DNA from 4 places in the Clostridium chromiireducens genome. Region 3 is predicted to be linked to each of the others. Evidence: riboswitches for the same ligand, from Rfam matches in the RefSeq annotation. Region 3 holds a riboswitch; each other region holds the start of a gene.

The links. Region 3 has a riboswitch for cyclic di-GMP ahead of D2A34_RS25160 (helix-turn-helix domain-containing protein). Riboswitches for the same ligand answer to the same signal wherever they lie in the genome.
Region 1: another riboswitch for cyclic di-GMP. It lies ahead of D2A34_RS00690 (phenylacetate--CoA ligase family protein); the one in region 3 lies ahead of D2A34_RS25160 (helix-turn-helix domain-containing protein).
Region 2: another riboswitch for cyclic di-GMP. It lies ahead of D2A34_RS11170 (EAL and HDOD domain-containing protein); the one in region 3 lies ahead of D2A34_RS25160 (helix-turn-helix domain-containing protein).
Region 4: another riboswitch for cyclic di-GMP. It lies ahead of flgB (flagellar basal body rod protein FlgB); the one in region 3 lies ahead of D2A34_RS25160 (helix-turn-helix domain-containing protein).

Annotation. Positions count from the first base shown of each region.
Region 1 is NZ_QXDJ01000001.1:159,774-164,623, forward strand. It holds gene D2A34_RS00680 (methyl-accepting chemotaxis protein) at 1-261, opposite strand, end outside; gene D2A34_RS00685 (ketoacyl-ACP synthase III) at 454-1,464, shown strand; gene D2A34_RS00690 (phenylacetate--CoA ligase family protein) at 1,642-2,940, opposite strand; cyclic di-GMP riboswitch class I at 3,204-3,290, opposite strand; gene D2A34_RS00695 (radical SAM protein) at 3,371-4,237, opposite strand; gene D2A34_RS00700 (PAS domain S-box protein) at 4,515-4,850, opposite strand, start outside.
Region 2 is NZ_QXDJ01000002.1:1,280,835-1,285,684, forward strand. It holds gene D2A34_RS11155 (PAS domain S-box protein) at 1-729, shown strand, start outside; gene D2A34_RS11160 (PaaI family thioesterase) at 797-1,243, shown strand; gene D2A34_RS26680 (hypothetical protein) at 1,682-1,849, shown strand; gene D2A34_RS11165 (DUF975 family protein) at 2,043-2,684, shown strand; cyclic di-GMP riboswitch class II at 2,777-2,859, shown strand; gene D2A34_RS11170 (EAL and HDOD domain-containing protein) at 2,965-4,179, shown strand; gene D2A34_RS11175 (cupredoxin domain-containing protein) at 4,792-4,850, shown strand, end outside.
Region 3 is NZ_QXDJ01000010.1:44,888-49,737, forward strand. It holds gene D2A34_RS25150 (response regulator transcription factor) at 1-392, shown strand, start outside; gene D2A34_RS25155 (sensor histidine kinase) at 396-1,739, shown strand; gene D2A34_RS25160 (helix-turn-helix domain-containing protein) at 1,804-2,613, opposite strand; cyclic di-GMP riboswitch class I at 2,889-2,978, opposite strand; gene D2A34_RS25165 (FtsZ/tubulin family protein) at 3,429-4,481, shown strand.
Region 4 is NZ_QXDJ01000001.1:495,712-500,561, forward strand. It holds gene fliF (flagellar basal-body MS-ring/collar protein FliF) at 1-739, opposite strand, end outside; gene fliE (flagellar hook-basal body complex protein FliE) at 761-1,078, opposite strand; gene flgC (flagellar basal body rod protein FlgC) at 1,092-1,499, opposite strand; gene flgB (flagellar basal body rod protein FlgB) at 1,591-1,989, opposite strand; cyclic di-GMP riboswitch class I at 2,418-2,507, opposite strand; gene D2A34_RS02070 (flagellin) at 2,872-3,699, opposite strand; gene D2A34_RS02075 (YjfB family protein) at 3,760-3,939, opposite strand; gene D2A34_RS02080 (tetratricopeptide repeat-containing glycosyltransferase family protein) at 4,167-4,850, opposite strand, start outside.

The sequences.
Region 1 (4,850 bases), on a different contig from region 3:
TTTTGTTATGTTAAAAGCTTTTATGTTAAAACCATCTTTCGTTATTGTAGACCTATAACATATTCTAAATAACACAGCATAAATGACAACAAATACTCCTATCATAGCTAAAGAGCTTATACTTATGTCATCATTGTAACCTAAAAACTTTAGTGCGCTAAAAAATATTAATGATAATGAGCAACTTAATAAATAAATTATTAATACTAATTTTAGTGATTTTTTATTAAATTCTATTATAAAACTTTCTTTCTTTTCCATATTATCCCTCCAAATATGTTGAATAAATTTAAATGTTATAACTTATATCATATTGATTCCTTTACACAATATGATATAATATACATAATATATCTTTTTTTCAAATACATTCCACAAAAAGTATTGCTTTTCTACAAACAGTATTCATATAGAATTTTCTTCACAAATAAATTAAAAGGAGACTTAATGTTCATGAAATACAAAAACGTAAATATTGTAGGGACAGGTATATACCACCCTTCAAACAAAGTAGATAATGATTACTATATAGAGCATTTCAAAAACTTAGGTAAAGATATCGCACCTTTTCTTGATAATCTAGGAAGAAAAGAACGATATATTGTAAATAATACCACCGAAAACGCTTTAACTATGGCAATAGAAGCCTCAAAAAACGCTTTAAAGATCGCTGGTATATCAGCTGATAAACTTGATGCTATAGTATTTTCTTCTGACACACCTGAATATTTATGTCCATCTAATGCACTTATCATAAATCATGAGTTACAAGCATCAAATGCACATACTGTATATGATTTAAACTCCAACTGTGTCGGTATGGTTGTTGCTCTCGATCAAATGAGCCGCTTTATGAAAACATCAAAAAACATAAAATATGCACTTGTGGTAGGCGGTATATTAGTATCTTCTATTGCTAGGGAAGATTGTAAATATACATATCCAGCCTCTGGTGATGGTGCCGCTGCAGTAATTTTAAAATGCACTGAGGAAGATACACAAAGAGGAATACTAGATTCTAAATACTGCACAAGATCTGAATACTACAGTACAATTATCTCTCCTTGTTGTGGACTTACTAAAGCGCGTTTAAATACAACCAGTGAATATGATAAAAAACAACAATGGACCCCATTTCCTCTTAATTTCTTTGCCCCTGAATGGAGTAAAGCTATAGATGAATTCATGTGTGAATATGATTTCTCACTTGATGAAATTCAATATTTCTTTTTATCACAATATTCTAAGCAATTCTTAATTGAAACAGCAAGAATATTAAATATCGATAATTATGAAGAAAAATTTGCATACATTGGTGATAAATATGCATATACCGGTACCACTAGTCCAATATTTGCGTTACATGAAACCCTTCAAAATAAACCAATAACTCCTGGTGCTAAAGCAGTATTTTGTTCAGTTGGTGCTGGCGTTGCCATGTGCTCATTGCTATATAAGTTTTAAATAACTATATTATTTATCATATAGTCATTAATTGGCATTGATGATTTTATAAAAAGTAGATAAATAATTAATTATCTACTTTTTATAATTTTTCCAAATAACTTTAATACTTTATCAAGTTTTCACAAAATCTATCCTTATTAAATCATATCTTTGTTTTTATAATTAAATCCTTAATTAAATACATATTTCCCTTTTATCGAATATTCTTTTAGCCTTCCCTTCACTTTTTACAAGTGTATCTGGATTAACAAATTCTATATTACACCCAACTTGTAGTAAATTATGCAATCTATTTTTAATATTTTTTTGTAGTTCATTTAATTCATGTGTATAGTAATACTTTAGATCTCTGTTCGTTTCGACTGTAATTGTTAATTGATCTAGATTACCTTTTTTCTCTAAAGTTAATGTATAGTTCGGTGATAATTCCTCAAAACCAAGTAATATTTTTTCAATCTGTATTGGATATACATTTACTCCTCTAATAATCATCATATCATCGTTTCTTCCATATATACGGTTCATCTTAACATATAGGCATCCACATTCACATTTATCATAGCTAAGTGATGATATGTCTCTTGTTCTATATCTTATCAATGGAATTCCTTCCTTTGTCAAAGTAGTTAAAACCAATTCTCCCTTTTCTCCAGGCTCAACACTTTCTTGAGTAATTGGGTCTATGATTTCTGGAAAAAAGTCTTCTTCATTAATATGCAAACCATCCTGCATATTACATTCACCTGCTACTCCTGGCCCCATTACTTCACTTAATCCATATATATCATATGCCTTGATTTTAAACTTACTTTCGATATTTTCTCTTATTTCATTAGACCAAGGTTCTGCTCCAAAAACCCCCATTCTTAATTTTAATTCTTCAGGGTGTATTCCCATTTTTACCATAGTATCATATATATGAAGAGCATATGATGGGGTACAAGCAAGTACAGTAACTCCAAAATTTTTCATAGTAAGTACTTGCTTTTCAGTATTTCCTCCTGACATAGGTATAACTGATGCACCTACACGCTCGATACCATAGTGAAGTCCTAATCCTCCTGTAAATAGACCATATCCATAAGCCACTTGCACCACATCATCTGAAGTAACACCATATCTACCCAAGACATCAGCTATTAAATTTGACCAATTATCTATATCGTTTTTTGTATAACCTACTATTGTTTGCGTACCACTTGTCCCTGATGATGCATGAATTCTTACAATTTTATTCATAGGAACTGCAAACATACCATAAGGATAATTTCTCCTTAAATCTTCCTTTGTTGTAAATGGCAGTAATTCAATATCCCCTAATGTTTTAATATCTTCAGGAGTTATGCCCATCATATCAAATTTATTTTTGTAAAACGGAACACTATCATAAACATATTTAACAATGTTTTTTAACCTTTGTATCTTAACTTCATTAATCTCTTCTCTTGTTAGTTTTTTTTCTAAATTATTCATAAAACTCTTCTCCTTTTATTACTCCCAATAAATCGAATTCATTTTTAAATTTATGATTTTCATTTAGATTTTAACAAGATTATAATTTAACTAGATAGCTTGTATTCTTGATAGTCGTACATATTATAAATACTTCCTCCTTATAAAGTGTAGTTAATATATACATATCTATATCCAAACTATTTCCATAAAATAGAAGGCGCCTATTAATTAATAGGCGCCAAAAAGATAAACTAATGCGTATGCAATGCATTTAACAACATTTTGGCAGCCTGGCAGTCATTGAAATAAATTTCTTTAGACCCATAGCTTTGCGACCTTATCTTTCGAGAAGTGTGCTATTATCAATGTATATATTAGGTATATTTTACACTTTATTTCCATGTTTTTCAACAAAAATATCACTTTTTTTCCAATAAATTTATATTAGTTAAAGTCGTCTATCATATTCATATTTTAATTTATTATGTTCTATATGATAATCAATCTGATTAATCATAGCCTCTTTGTCACAAGGTAAATCTCCTCTTAGCGAAACGTAATTCGATGCATGGTTGCATCTAAATACTATTGTTTCCTCAATATTGATGTGTTCTATTAAAAGCTTAATTTCAATTAACATTTCTTTATCACTTAACAATTGAAATTCTTTTTTCACTATTTTATTATATAAATCAGTTTCTTCCTCAGCCATAAGACTTAATACGCCTAAATAATCTGGAGCCATATTACTTATTAATTCGCCAGTTTTAACTGCATGAATTTTACTATTTTTTCTTCCTCCAATTCCAGCTATAACAGTTACTGATAGCAAAATATTTGCATTCTTAACCATTACTGCTGCATTTAATAGTTCTTCACTGCTTGCCCCTTTATTTATATCTTTTAAAACCTCATCACTTCCACTTTCAACTCCCATATATATCATAGATAACCCTAAAGCCTTAAGCTCTTCTAACTCCTGATGAGTTTTAAGAAGTATTGATTTAGGTGAACCATAAAGAGTAATCCTACTACATTCAGGAAACAACTTACCTGCATACATTAGTATTTCTTTTAGGTCCTTAGTAGGAATAATCAAAGCATCACCATCTGCAAGAAATATCTTTTCAACATGTTCATATATCTTTCTAAAGTGGTTCATATCATTTTTAATTTCTTCCAAGGATTTTATAGAGAATTTCTTCGATTTATACATACTACAAAAACTACATTTATTATGTGAACAACCTAACGTTGCCTGTATTATAAGGCTATTGCTTTCACTAGGAGGCCTGTATAACGGATAATCGTACATCTTTAATTCCTTTCTTCACTTATATTATTAGTAAGCTAATATTTATAAAACTGCTTCGCATTTTTATACTTTAATTAACTTATATTTCTTCCTATGTTTATAGTATAAATTAATATCTCTTGTAATATCAATTTATAGTTTTAAATTTAATAAAGTTTTCTATCCTACTATTTTACACATAATCATTAGGGTAATAAATTATGTGCATATAGAGCTAGCCCCTTATAGTATAATAATTCTATAAGGGGCCCCAAAATAAAACTTCTTATCATTTATTTTAATCATCCTCTTCAGTACAAACCCTATTTCTGCCTTTGTTTTTTGCTTTATACATTGCTCTATCTGCTCTCAATATAAGATTATTAATGTTTTCTCCATTTACTTTTTTATAAGATGATACTCCAAAACTTGCAGTAATATTAATTTTTTCTTGATTATTCTGAAAATTTATATGCAAATTTTCTACTGCCTTTCTCATACGTTCAGCAATCATGATTGCTTGTTCACTAGTTACTTCTGGTAAACAAATTACAAATTCTTCACCACCATGCCTCCCTACAAAATCATATGGTCTGCACATATTCACAATACATTGAGCAAACTTTTGCAAAGC
Region 2 (4,850 bases), on a different contig from region 3:
AAATTTACTAAAAGTGGGCAAATTGTTTTTAAGGTCAAAAAAATAGAGAGCACTAATAACAAGTTAATTTTGGAATTTTCAGTACAAGATACCGGTATTGGGATAAAAGAAGAGTTTAAAAATGATATCTTTAAAAGATTTGTTCAGCAGGATATGACTTCTACCAAAAAGTATGATGGTACAGGATTAGGACTTGCCATTTCAAGAGATATTGCAAAGTTAATGAAGGGTGATATATGGTTTGATAGTGTTGAAAATAAGGGAAGTACTTTCTATTTTACAGCTGAATTCTTAATGGATTATACAAAAAATTATAAAGAGACAAGTTGTGATTTACAAGATAATAAAATAATTATTAACAAGACTAAAAAAATATTAATTGTTGAAGATAATGAGATAAATATGAAGATAGTTTGTGCAATGGTAGAAAAATTAGGATATGAATTTGAAGGTGCATATGATGGTAGAGAAGCTTTAGAGAAATTAAAAGATAATTCATTTGATTTAATCCTTATGGATATACAAATGCCAGAATTAAATGGATATGATGCAACTAAAATAATTAGGGCAAATGAGATAAAAACAATGGTGCATATTTATATTATTGCTATGACAGCTTATTCTATGAATGGAGATAAGGAAAGATGTATCGAAATAGGAATGGACGATTATATATCTAAACCATTTGATATTGATACGCTAAAAAATACAATATTAAAATATATATAATATTAGCAATCGATGAAAATAAGAAATTACTCATGCGAAATGCTAGAGAGTTACAGGAGGTGTTATAATGACTAAACATCATCTTTTATGGTTAGAAAACTATTTGAAAGAAACATATCAGACATCAATACTAGAGAATTTTCTTAATCTTCAAATTGATGAAATTTCGGAGGGAAAGGTTAAATATAAAACAAAAATTATTGATAAATATTGTAATATATATGGTTATGTACATGGGGGCACATTGGCTTCAATTGCAGACGTGGTAATGGGAGTTTCATGTGTAACTTTAGGAAAACGTATAGTAACTACAGATTTGAGTATAAGTTATATAAAAAATGTACGTGAAGGAAATATAATTACAGCTGTTGGAGAAGTGATTAGTGATGGAAATAATATAATGAGAGCTGTATGCAAAATTTTTGATGAGAGCCAGGAGCTGCTTGTTCAAGCACAAGCTTCTTATTTTGTTATTGGAAGCTTTGATAATATTGATTATCCAAAGTCAAAATAATTACTCATACTGAGTTGCAGGTTTTACACTTATTACTTCATATTTAGATTAATTTAAATATTTTTGATTTCATTCAATGGTTATAATTGCTTTTATAGTTTGGAATTGTGGTATGAAAAACTATAAAAGCACATTCAAAAGATGTATTAATAAGTTTTAAAACACATAATACTTCAGAGGATTTGGAGAACCAAGTGAAATGGACGAAAATTTTTGTGGCTCTGAATGAAGAAAACGTTTATAGTTGACAAATAAATGACATAAATTAATGTTAATATATTTATTATAGGAGTAATCGTTATCAGTTATTTGCCCCAAAAGATTAATCTTTTGAATGTTATAATGATATTGTTTACAAATTTAAGAAAAAATTAATTAATTCATCAGAAAAATCATAAGAAATTAATAATATTATATAGGTAAAGGGGGGATGACTTAATGGGAAATATAATGAAAATAAACATGTATGCAGAAGTGAAAAGAAAAAAAGACGCAAAGATTGAGCTTAAAACTATCGAAAAAGTTATCTTAGAATATAACATCTGGATAAAGAAAGATAACAGAGAGGATAAAATGGAGAATTATGAAAGATTCATACAAGCGTAGTTACTTTTAAAGGTAGATTAAGTAGAGATACTTTATTTACCTTATTTTTTTGACTTGAATAATTATTCTTAGTGAGATATAAATTAATATAAAATTTACGATATAATACCAAAAATTGAAGTTTTATAGAAAATATGGTATTATATTAAATACAATTACTTAAATGGGAATATGAAATTGAGGAGGGAATTTAATGATTAATAGAGCAGAATTGAAAAGACATGCTAGGAATCAGCTAAAAGGAAGATGGGGAATAGCTATTGGTGCAATTATAGCTGTGTTTTTAATACAAATGTTATTTAATTTTATTACAAGGATTTTTGAGGATAATAATAATGCATTAGCTATCGTTTTAGCTATAATATCAATGATAGTTAGTACTGTAATGAGTATTGGGATGTGTAGATTTTCATTAAATTATGCTTATGAGGATAGAGATCCAGAATTCGCAGATATATTTTCAGGATTTAGAGTTATATTAAAAGCAATAGGATTATTTTTTTTGTTAGGAATAATAATATTGATCGGGACTATTTTATTAATAATACCGGGTATTATATTTAGTTATATGTTTTCACAATCTTATTATATATTAGCTGATGATAATAGTAAGTCTGTTATTCAATGTCTAAAAGAAAGTGCTGGAATGATGAAAGGATATAAATTCAAATATTTTGTGCTTTTACTTAGTTTTTTAGGGTGGATAATATTAGGGATTATTACATTAGGTATAGGTTTATTATGGGTGGTTCCATACATGAATGTAACAACGGCATCTTTTTATTTAACTGTTAAGAATAACTACTACCAATCTAATAGTTGGTTAAATGAATAAAATTGTATTATTTATTGAGTAAAAGATTACAAGTAATAATAATTATTGATTATAATTATTATTAATGATAAAATTACATTAATATGTATTATATTACAATTGGAAGCTGTGAAGAATTCGTTTATTTGGGCATATTAAGAATTTGGAGCTAGTTGTGCAACCGGCCAATTAAAACTGATTAACAAAATGATTAGTTTTAGTTGGCTTTTTATATTTGTAAAAGAACGTTTATAAAAAAATGTATGAATGATAAAAAATTACTAGAATAGGAGGAGTATACATGGATATTTTTGTGGCAAGGCAACCTATATTTAATTGTAGTAATGAAGTGGTTGCATATGAGCTTTTATTTAGAAATGGGCAGAATAATTTTTATGATAATACCAATGGGGATGAGGCAACACGAAATGTTATAGCGAATTCATTTTATGCTTTCGATTTTAAGAGTGTAACTGACAATAGGAAGGCATTTATAAATTTTACTGAAGAATTAATAAAAGAAGAAATAGCAACCATACTTCCAAGTGATTATGTTGTGATTGAAATTTTAGAAAATATAGAGCCGACTGATGAGGTTATAAACGCATGCAAAAAGCTTAAGAATAAAGGATTTACACTAGCCTTAGATGATTTCGTATTTGATAAAAAATATATGAAACTAATAGAAATGGCTGATATTATAAAAATAGATTTTAAAATTACAAAGGGATATGAAAGAAAGAAGATATTGGAATTAAAAAAGGTAAATAATAAGATAAAGTTTTTGGCTGAAAAAGTTGAAAATAAAGAAGAGTATGATGAAGCTTTAGGGTTAGGATACTCGTACTTTCAAGGATATTATTTTAGTAAGCCGATAGTGTTATCAACAAAAGATATTCCGACTAACAAAGATACAGCATTGAAGATTTTAAAGTTAATAAATAAAGAAGACTTTGAGTTTAATCATTTAGAAGATTTAATAATGAAAGACGTAGGGATATCTTATAAACTTATTAAATTGATTAATTCATCAGCTTTTTTTATGAAAAATAAAGTGACTTCTATAAAATATGCTATATCATTATTAGGAAGAAAAGAAATTGTAAAATGGTTATATGTAGTTTTATTAAATGATTTAAAGGAAAACAATACTAACGAATTATTAAAAGTTTCCCTTCAAAGAGCAAAAATGTGTGAAGCTATAAGCAATATGAGTGGGTATAATGAAAGAAGTTATTCGGCATATATGGTTGGTTTATTCTCAGTTATGGATGCAATTTTAGGCTGTCCAATTGAAGTCATTCTAAAGGAATTATTTCTATCTGATGAGATCAAAGAAGGTCTAATTGAAGAGGCAAACTCGTTAAATAAAATACTAAAGCTAGCTATTTATTATGAGAGGGGTCAATGGGAAAAGGTTACAATTTGCGCAGAAGAGATGCAAATTGATATAAACAAACTTGCGGGTGCATATTTAGAATCAGTAAAATGGACAGATGAAACATTACGTACATAGTATTATTAATTTATTTAATTCATAAAAAAATAATTTTATACGAATTATGTAGATGGGGAATCAACATATATTTTACTAAGTATCATTGCATAAGAATTAGAATGATATTACAATAATGTGTATATGAAAGGAGTAAGAGATATGTTAAAAGTTTTAAGTATCCTAAAGTATTTAGCGTTAGTTGTAGTATTTACTATTTTGATTTATACATTTATATATTATTCTGTAATTAAAATATGAACATAAGTTATTTTAAATAGTGGATTTCGAGTAAGGTATTCTTATAAAATCGATAAATTAAAAGACAGAGTATATGTGAAGAGCTGGGAGCATGAAATAATTATATAAGGAAAGAGATAGTATTTGGGAAAGTGCAATAAATACTATCTCTTTGTTTGGTTATCATGTCATCATTATAATGATTGACAACTTTAAGAAAATTTATTCTAATTTTATTAATTTCTCGAAGCTAAAGTTAATCTTTAAAGGTTCAGAACTAAATCTGTAACCTTTATTTTTTCTTAATAATATATTAAAAGAGAGTTTGTATTTTTGACAATAAATTGTCAAGAATTAGTAATAATATATTCTTTAGTAAGGAGAGTTGATATTATGGAAAAAGAAAATGATAGGTTAGAAATAAAAGATTCGGTTTCAATTGAGGATAAACA
Region 3 (4,850 bases):
ATCTAACTAAGCCGTTCTTTATGGAAGAATTAAAAGCTCGTATTAATTCAATTTTAAAAAGCATGGGAAAAGTTAAAAAGCCTAATATCCTTGAATTTAAGAACATGGAAATAGATATGAAGGTAAAAAAAGTGTTTATAAATAACAAAGAGCTAGAATTAAATGAGAAATTATACAGACTTATTGAGTATATGGTAATAAATAAAGGTGTATTATTATTTAAGGAACAAATATTTGATAATGTGTGTGGATACAATAGTGATGCAGCAACTGAAATTATCGAGGTCTATATAAGTAGGTTAAGAAAACAACTATCCGCATTCGGGTATGGTAAGTATCTTATAACTAAGAGAGGGATGGGATATTTACTAGACGAAAGTATAGAGGATTAAAACATGAAAAAGGATATATTTTTATCAACAAAGAAAAAAATTATAGCTACAAGTACAATTGTAGTATTTACATGCTTAATTGTATTTGCAATAATAACTCAAATATTATACTCATCAACGGTTTTAGATAATATAGATCACCAACTTATAGAACAAAAAAAATTCTTTCTTCAACAGGAATCGGATTTTAGTTATGAACAGGGTCTAAACAAAAATGATGTTATTACAAGAGAAAATGGATTAGGCGATAAATTTAAGGATAAATCATTGCAACAACAAAATAAACCTGAAGGTTTTAGTGGAAGATTAGATGGAAAACCAGCACATATCCCTCCCAATTTAATTGTTATTATATATAAAAATAATACTTTTGAAGCCATGAGTAAAAATTTATACTTTAGTGAAGAGAATTTACCAGTGATTCCATTAAGTGCAGAGGATGAGATAGTTACAATTACAAGTGGTGGGTATAGTTTCAGGGGTATAGTAGTTAATAATGGCGAATATAAAATACAAGTTCTTGCTAATATTGATGCTGAAGAACGTTCATTAAGCAGATTAAGAAATTCTATTATAGCAAGTTTAATTATACTTATTATACTAGCAACATTACTTTCAGCATATCTAGCTTCTAAAGTAATAAAGCCAATTAGGGAAGCTTATGAGAAACAGGTTTATTTCGTTCAAGATGCATCTCATGAAATGAGAACTCCATTGGCTGTAATTAAAGGAAAACTGGAACTATTAGCTCATTCATGGGGAGATACTATAGATAATCACTTTGAACATATTTCTAAGATGATGACGGAGGTAAGAGGACTAGAAAAACTAAACAGTGATTTATTACTATTGTCAAAAGAAGATTTAGATTTAGCTGTTAATATCACGAGTTTTAAACTAAATGATTTTATTGATGATTTAAGTGAATTTTATTTGGATTTAGCGGAGATTAAGGAAAAGACCTTTAAAGTAAATGGATTAGAAGAAAATATATCTGTTCAATGGGATTATGATAAGGTAAAAAGATCAATAGTAATTTTAATTGAAAATGCATTTAAATATACTAATGAAAATGGTGAGATAATATTAAGTGTAGAGGATATGAACAAATATGTTAAGATATCGGTAAAAGATAATGGAATAGGAATTAAGGAAGAAGAACAATCTCGTATATTTGATAGATTTTATAGAAGTGAAGCTGTTAGAGGAGAAAATATTGGTGGTACTGGAATTGGATTAAGTTTATTGAAATCAATTTCGAAAAATTTTGGGATAAAACTGAAAGTTAACTCAGAGTATGGTAGTGGATCAGAGTTTATTTTAATAATCCCAAAGATAATAAAGTAAGAATATAACAAAATAAGAACAAGTTAGAATAATGATTTTAACTTGTTCTTATTTTATTAATAAATTATCTAAGCCCAAACAGCCTACCCATAAAACTTAATTTCTCTTTAGTAGTATCCATTTCCTGTTGGACATAATAAGCGCGCTCTATAACATTTTTGAATCTTCTAATTTCATCAATTAAATTTATATCCCTAGAATTAGAAGCTTCATTAAACTTATCAAATTGTAATTTTAGAATATCTTCTAAGGAAAGTTTCTCTGAAATTAAATTATCTATTTTTAGAGATAGCTCATTATATAGGTTATTTTTTTCTTCATAAGCTTTCTCAAATTTATAGTCAATGTATTCTTTTATTTCTTTTAACATATCTTCCTTAAATAGTTTTAATTGATCATTTTGTTCCGATGCGAGGTCAACAATTTTTTTAATGCGTAATTCATTATCTTCTTTAATCTTGTTTGATAAAGTTTCCTTTAAACTACTAATCTCTTTATTTTCAAGATCAATTATCGTTGATATTATTTCTTTAACAGATAAGGAATTACTTTCTTTAACTTCAACTAATTCTTCCAGGTTCAATGGTAGTGATTCACAGTATTTTTGAATCTCCTTAACAGTCATTCCTTTATTTTTCAAGTTAATTAAAAACTCAAGTTTATCTATATCACTATTGGTATATCTAAACTCTTTATTTAAAATTTCAATTTTTAGAATGTTATCAAAAACATTAGTATAATACCGTATACTACTATCTTCTTCCCCTAATAAACTGGCTACTTGATTAATTGAATAATGTAATATATCCCCCCTTTTTATGTTTTTTACAGTTAACTTATCAGGAATATGCATATATTTATCTTCATAATCCATAATATTTTAAACCCCCTCTTTTAGGTTAAAGTAAAGTATTAATTATCGCAGTTAAGTTATTCTGATGTATATTGGAAAGTAAAAGTATAAGAGAAAATTTATATAAATTATTTTTAAATACAAATAGTTTTTTGAAATAGAGTATTTGAGAATATTGTAGGCAATTAACTATAAGATTAGTTGCGTTCAATAAGTTTTCAAAAAATAAAGGTGACTATATAATAATAGTCACCTAAATATAACAAAAGTAAAAAAACATCTTATTATAATTATATTTTGGCAACCTGACAATCATAGAAAATTAAATTTTCCTTAGACTCATGGCTTTGCGACCCTACTTTTCAATAAGTGTGCTAGTATCATTTATAGTTATAAAAAATTATATTTTAAAAGAGCTTGTTTATGTTTTAATTATAGAATAATTAAAACATCTTATCTATAAATATTTTCTAATTTCCATGAAACTCAAGAAATAACTTTCGAAAATAAATATATTTTAGTATGTAAAGTTAACTTTATAATATAAAGTTAGTAATATGTAATAAGTAATATTAAAATTGTACATTCATTAATATTATCGACAGATTATAAAGTGTTTTTACCTTATTCGATTATATTACTTATTTTAACCTTAAATTACTTATTTATATTAAATATCCTTTAAATATTAATAAATATAGTATAAAATTGTAATGTAATAAAATATTTCTAATAACTATTATACAATAAATACAGGCATATAAAAATCAAAAAATCAAAAAATCTTTTAGAATAGTAAAAAATCCGATATATATTGATTAAATAGGGGGATTATTATGGAAAAGAGCAAAATATTATTAGTTGCATTAGGACAAGGTGCTGGTAACATTGTTGATGGTCTGTTAGGTAGAAATAAGAATTATAATGGATTATTTTTTAATAGTAGTTTATTTGATATTAAACCATTAAAAAATGCAAATATAGATAAAAACGTTTATTTATATCCAGGGACAGATGGATCTGGCAGAGATAGAAATAAATCAAAAGAGATGATAAAAGATAATGCAAATGCAATAGGAACTTTATTAAGAAAGTATCCTCAAACAGAAGTTATGGTTGTTTTTACAAGCATGGCAGGGGGGACGGGATCTGGCGCAATCAAGACGTTCATACAGATAGCTTCAGCTGCTATTCCAACTACAAAAATTAATGTAGTAGCAATTCTTCCAAGCCTGACAGAAGATCAACTATCATTTAAGAATACAATAGAATGTTGGAATGACATTAATGGTGTAATTGATTCAATTAGTGATATTAAGTTTGTTGATAATAATAAAAGAAATACTTATAAAGAAATAAACAATGAAGTGATTGAAAGCTTAGATTTAGCATACAATCTAATGGGAATTCATATTGATGGAAATATTGATAAAAAGGATTCGTTTAGAATAAATACTGCTGAAGGATCTGGTATTGTTTTAAAGCTTTATGATGGTTTAAAGGATGAAAAGACGGCAATAGATCTGGCTATAAAAAACAGTGTATTTGCTCAACCTGACACATATGATTGTGATTATTTAGGGATAAATTTAAAAATAGACGGATACGATCCAAATGAAGTATCAAAATGCTTTGAAGTTTATAAAAGCACATATATTACCTATAACAATGATTTCAATATAGTTGTTCTAGGTGGATGTGACACACCTACTGAGTCAATTAAGTTAGTTAAAATGGCGTTAGATGATAAATCTAAAAGAAAATTATCAAGGAGCAGGGACAGGGGAATCATTATAAATATTGATGAGAATGTTGGTAAGGAAAATAACCCTAAAATTGAAGAGTTAAGTGAGTATAATAATGATGAATTAGAATTCTCTTTTGATTAAATATATAATAATATAAAAAGCTATTTCTAAGTAGGAATTACTACACCTACGTAGAAATAGCTTTTTTATTTTATATTAAAAGTATATATTAGTACTTTATAATAAATTTATGGATCAATATATACAATTATAAACCTTATTGCAAGGTATGCATGTGCCAATATCATAATCTATTATTTGTCCACAATTATTGAAAAAACATCATGGTTACCTTTTCTCTGTTATATTTGATGTTAATGAATACAATATAACATTTAGGTAAACTATAGGTAAATAAATAAGTGTATTAATATTAATAGAACTTTATCTTACAAGATACTATTAATTGACATTTAAAAATCATTAATATATAATATTACAATAAAAGAC
Region 4 (4,850 bases), on a different contig from region 3:
TATCTTCATATACTTTTTCTGCATCTTGTTGTTTTGCAATTTCTTCTGAACTTACTTTATCCGTCTCACTAGAATTAATGTCTTTTGTAAGTAATTTCATATTGTCATCTACTACATCAATATTTTCTTTTGGAATATTCTGCGTAGCACCTGACACCAATGCAACTATTGATTTAACTTGCTCTTCATTAAGTGTTGCGCCCTTTTTTATCTTTAAATAAACCGAGGCTTTACCTGGCTCCTTGTCCTTAACAAAAACAGAATCTTGAGCTTCAGTTATATGTACTCTTGCATCTTCCACTTGCGGAAAACTTTTTATAGTTTTCTCTAATTCACCTTGCTGCATTCTAACCTTTTTTATCTTAAATTCCTCATCTGTCATTCCAAATGAACTAGCATTATCCATAAGTTCATAACCCTTACTTCCAGATGTCAAAGTTGGTGCCAATTCTAATCTTAATGCATCTACCTGATCTTTTGAAACCCAAATTGTATTATTTGCACTATCGATCTTTGTATCAACTTTCTTTTCATTTAAAGTATTTACTACCGTTTGAGCATCTGTAGGATCAAGGTTAGAGAATAATACCTGATATTTATTAGAAGATGAATAAAAAAATGAACTTATTATTGCGATAATAACTGTTAAAACTGCAATTATAACAACAATCTTTATTTTCTTACTTTGGGATTTAAACTTTTCCAAAAGCCCCTTAACTTTTTCTAAAAGTTTTTTCATTATTTAGCTCTCCTCACCTTACTACAATTGCATCTTTGATAATTGGTTATATCCCTCCAATAACTTATCTCTAGTTTGAGCCAAAAATTGTAAACTCAAACTAGCTTCTTGGTTCTTAACCATTACTTCATCGATACTTACATCCTCTCCCCTAATAAATTTCGTTGAAGTCGTATCAGCATTTACCATTTTATCATTGGTATCATCTATAGTCTTTTTTAGAACATCTCCAAAACTAACGGCGCTCATATTTTCACTTTTAGCTTTATTATCATTTATATTTTCAAACTTTTTATTAAATAAAATCTCGTTTTGTGCAAATCTATCTTCTATTCTCATTTATAAATCACTCCTATTTCCCAATTTCTAATGCCTTCGAAAACATACCTTTTAAAGCATTAAATGTATCTACATTAGCTTCATAAGATCTTGTTGCTACCATCATATCCGCCATTTCATTTAATACATTTACATTAGGCATAGTAACATATCCATTTGCATCTGCATCAGGATGAGTTGGGTCGTATATTTTTCTTAAAGGTGATGAATCCTTTTCAATCTTTACTGCTTTTACTCCGGCCATTTCTTTATTCGCGTCAAGTGCCTCTTGGAATACAGCTACCTTTCTCACATATGGGCCGCTTCCGTCAGCACTTCTTGTAGTACTTGCATTCGCCATGTTTGCGGTTATCGTATCCATTCTTAGCCTTTCTGCTGAAAGCCCTGTTGCACTTATCTGCATCGAACTAAATGCGTTCATTTATATCCCTCCTCGTATATCTGATAGAACTACTTAACTGTCTCTTTAACTTATCAATTTTGAAAATCTTTATGGTTTAATCCCTGTACGTTTACTTCATAACAGTTTTTAAATTATTAAACTTACTATTAATCTCTGTTATTAGCGCATTATATTTAAGAGTATTCGCCGCTTGATTTACTTTTTCTATATCTAAATCAACATTGTTCCCATCACTTCTCATACTAGTGCTTTTATCTTGCTCAATTGATATATTTTCATTTTCTGAATTTGTGCTAGAAAAATGTAGGGGGTTTGTCCTTTTTAATTCTAACGCTGAGGAATTTTCATTCTTTAAATTTTCTTCAAACACAACATTAAATCTCTTATAATCCTTAGTATTAACATTTGCCATGTTATTAGCAATTGTCTTAGCTCTAATATTTGATGCTTTAATTCCTGATTTAATCAAATCATATGTAGAATCAAAATTAATAGATTGTATACTCATAAATTCACATCCTTATTTATTCTCATTTAATATAATAAAATTTTAAAACTCTAACTAAGACATTAACCTTATATCCAAAATCATAACCTCAATTATTTGTTTAGAAGTTATATTATAATTTAATTATTTTACAAATAACTCATTAATAATTTAATTATAAAATAATTAAGACATTTTATCTATAATTTTTTTTCAAATCCTCTCCAAACTATTTACTATTATATGTTATTTATACATCGTTTGTAATTTTATTCCTTGATTCTATCAAATATGACATGACAACATATTCCTAAACTTTATTTCCTGTATGCACATAAATAAAATATTAAAGGCACGTCATCTTTTTAAAATAAAAAATGACTATTAATACATAGTCACCAAAATACAGAAAAACTTAATAAATATAAAATTTATCATAATAATTATACTTTGGCAACCTGACAATCATAGGAAATAAGCTTTCCCTTAGACTCATAGCTTTGCGGCCTTACTTTTCAATAAGTGTGCTAGTATCATTTATAATTTATAGTTCATAATTCATTCATTTTATTATAAGGCATTTAGTAAATTTTTACCACAATTATTTTTATATTTTCGATAAAATTCGTATAATTATAACTTAATATACATATATATCTCATAAATATTTATCTAATGTTTAGCCACATTGACTCTCCCATTCTCTTCAATGTGAAGAGAACAGTGGCACGGACCCTAGAATGGATACCCCTTGAGGGTATAAAGTTCAACTAAGATTTAGATGTGGATCACCCCACTCCAAAATCAAGTTTTACTTGATAAGTCAGGGCAATAAAATAAACTAATAGTAAATTCTATAAAACTACTATTAGTTTATTTCTTAAAATATAATATTACTCTGTCTTATTTAACATTAGCTAGAATATTCAAACAATCTTTAGGAAAATTATTGCTTTGCGCTAATAATCCAATTGATGAATTAACCAACAATTGACTTTTTGAATAATTCATCATTTCTTCTGCAACATCAGCATCTCCAATTCTACTTTGAGATGTTTGAATGGAGATATCTTTGCTACTTAAATAATCAGCTGTTCCCTCTAATCTATTTTGAATCGAACCATATCTAACTCTAACTTTGCTAACCATTTCAATAGCTTTATCTACAGATTCAAGAGATGATTTAATATCACTTATATCCAGGCTGCCAACACCTAAATTTGATGCACTCACATTAAAAAATGGTATATCCATGCTTTCACCATCCATAGTTCCTATAGCAGTTTTTATTGACTTTGTATTGTCACCACTTACACTAGAATCAGATAATTTTATGCCATTAAACTCTGTACTGTTAGCAAAATTATCTAATTCTGCCTTAATACTATCAATTTCATTTTGAATAATTTTTTTATCTACATCCGTTAAAGATCCAGAACCAGCGTTAACCGTTAACTCCTTCATTCTAGATAAACTATTGTTCATTTCTTGTAGAACACCATCAAAAGTTTGAATCATAGAATTGGTATCTTGAATATTTCTACTTGCCGCATCATTGGTTAATATTTGTATCTTTAACGTTTCATTTTTTCCTATTCTATTAGGATTATCTTTAGCCGAATTCAACTTGCTTCCAGTGCTTATATTATTTAGTGCTTTGGATTCATCAGCAATTCTACCTATGTATGTTTTATGTATACTTAAAGAAAACATATTATGAGTAAGTCTCATTTTATAAAACCTCCTTTTGTTCTTTATTGCTATAAGATATATTTAAAAATATCCATAAACTCACACTCTTACATCTATATTAATCCCTTTGCTTGTATCTACAGCCATATTACTCATCATTTCTGTCATCTGAGTTGCTATTTCAGTTCTACTATTCATTACCATCTTCATAACTGATATTGAAACTGCATTTTGTAAAGATGCTTGATGCATACCTATTGACATTGTAGATAGATCCATCAAATCACTTCCTTTAAACTATATACTTTAATCTTTATTCCTTCATACTTGTTTAATATTCTTCTGAATACATAATATATTATGTATCAATGGTTTCTTTATTTCCCCACTTATTCTAATTATTATATTAATATATTTTTCTATAGATATTAGGTAATATGGTGAAGATAAATAGCCGATTTTGCTCTAGTGTGCATAAGAGACTCACTTTCTTTTAGAAAAGTTAGTTATTTTTTATTTAAATGCTCATTTAATAAAATAGTAAATTTTTTTGCACCTCTTAAATTAAGGTGTGAAAAATCATAAAATTCATTATCTTCAAAATCATTATTTTGAAAATAGTCCATAACTTCAAATATATATTTATTTTTGAAACTATTCAAAATATCATAAAATATATCTCTCTGTTTATATTCATAAGCATTCTGATAATATTTAGTAACTGGTAAAATAACTATAGTAGCTTTAATATTATTATAATTAAGCATTTCTAAAATTCTCTCAAAAATATTTATATTTTCTTTTATAGTTTCTGAATACATCATGTTTGATTGTTTTTTTATCTCATCAAATACATTATTATACATATTCTTTTCTACAATACCATTAAATAATTCCTTACAATAGCTTTCATATTTCAAATTGTTCTCACATTTTAAATACATTTTACTTAATAATTTCACTTCATTAATATTAGGATTATTATGTGTATCTTTAAAAATATCATAATATCTTTGGACCCTAAATTTATTATTACTTTTTGACAAATCATATCCAAAACTATAATAAGCCAAATTGATTACAACATGTCTTAAACTATCATTAGTTCTTTTTTCAATAATGTATTTTAATATTTTATAATCATAATATAAATCCTGACCAGAAAGAGCAAAATTAAAAGTTGATTTATC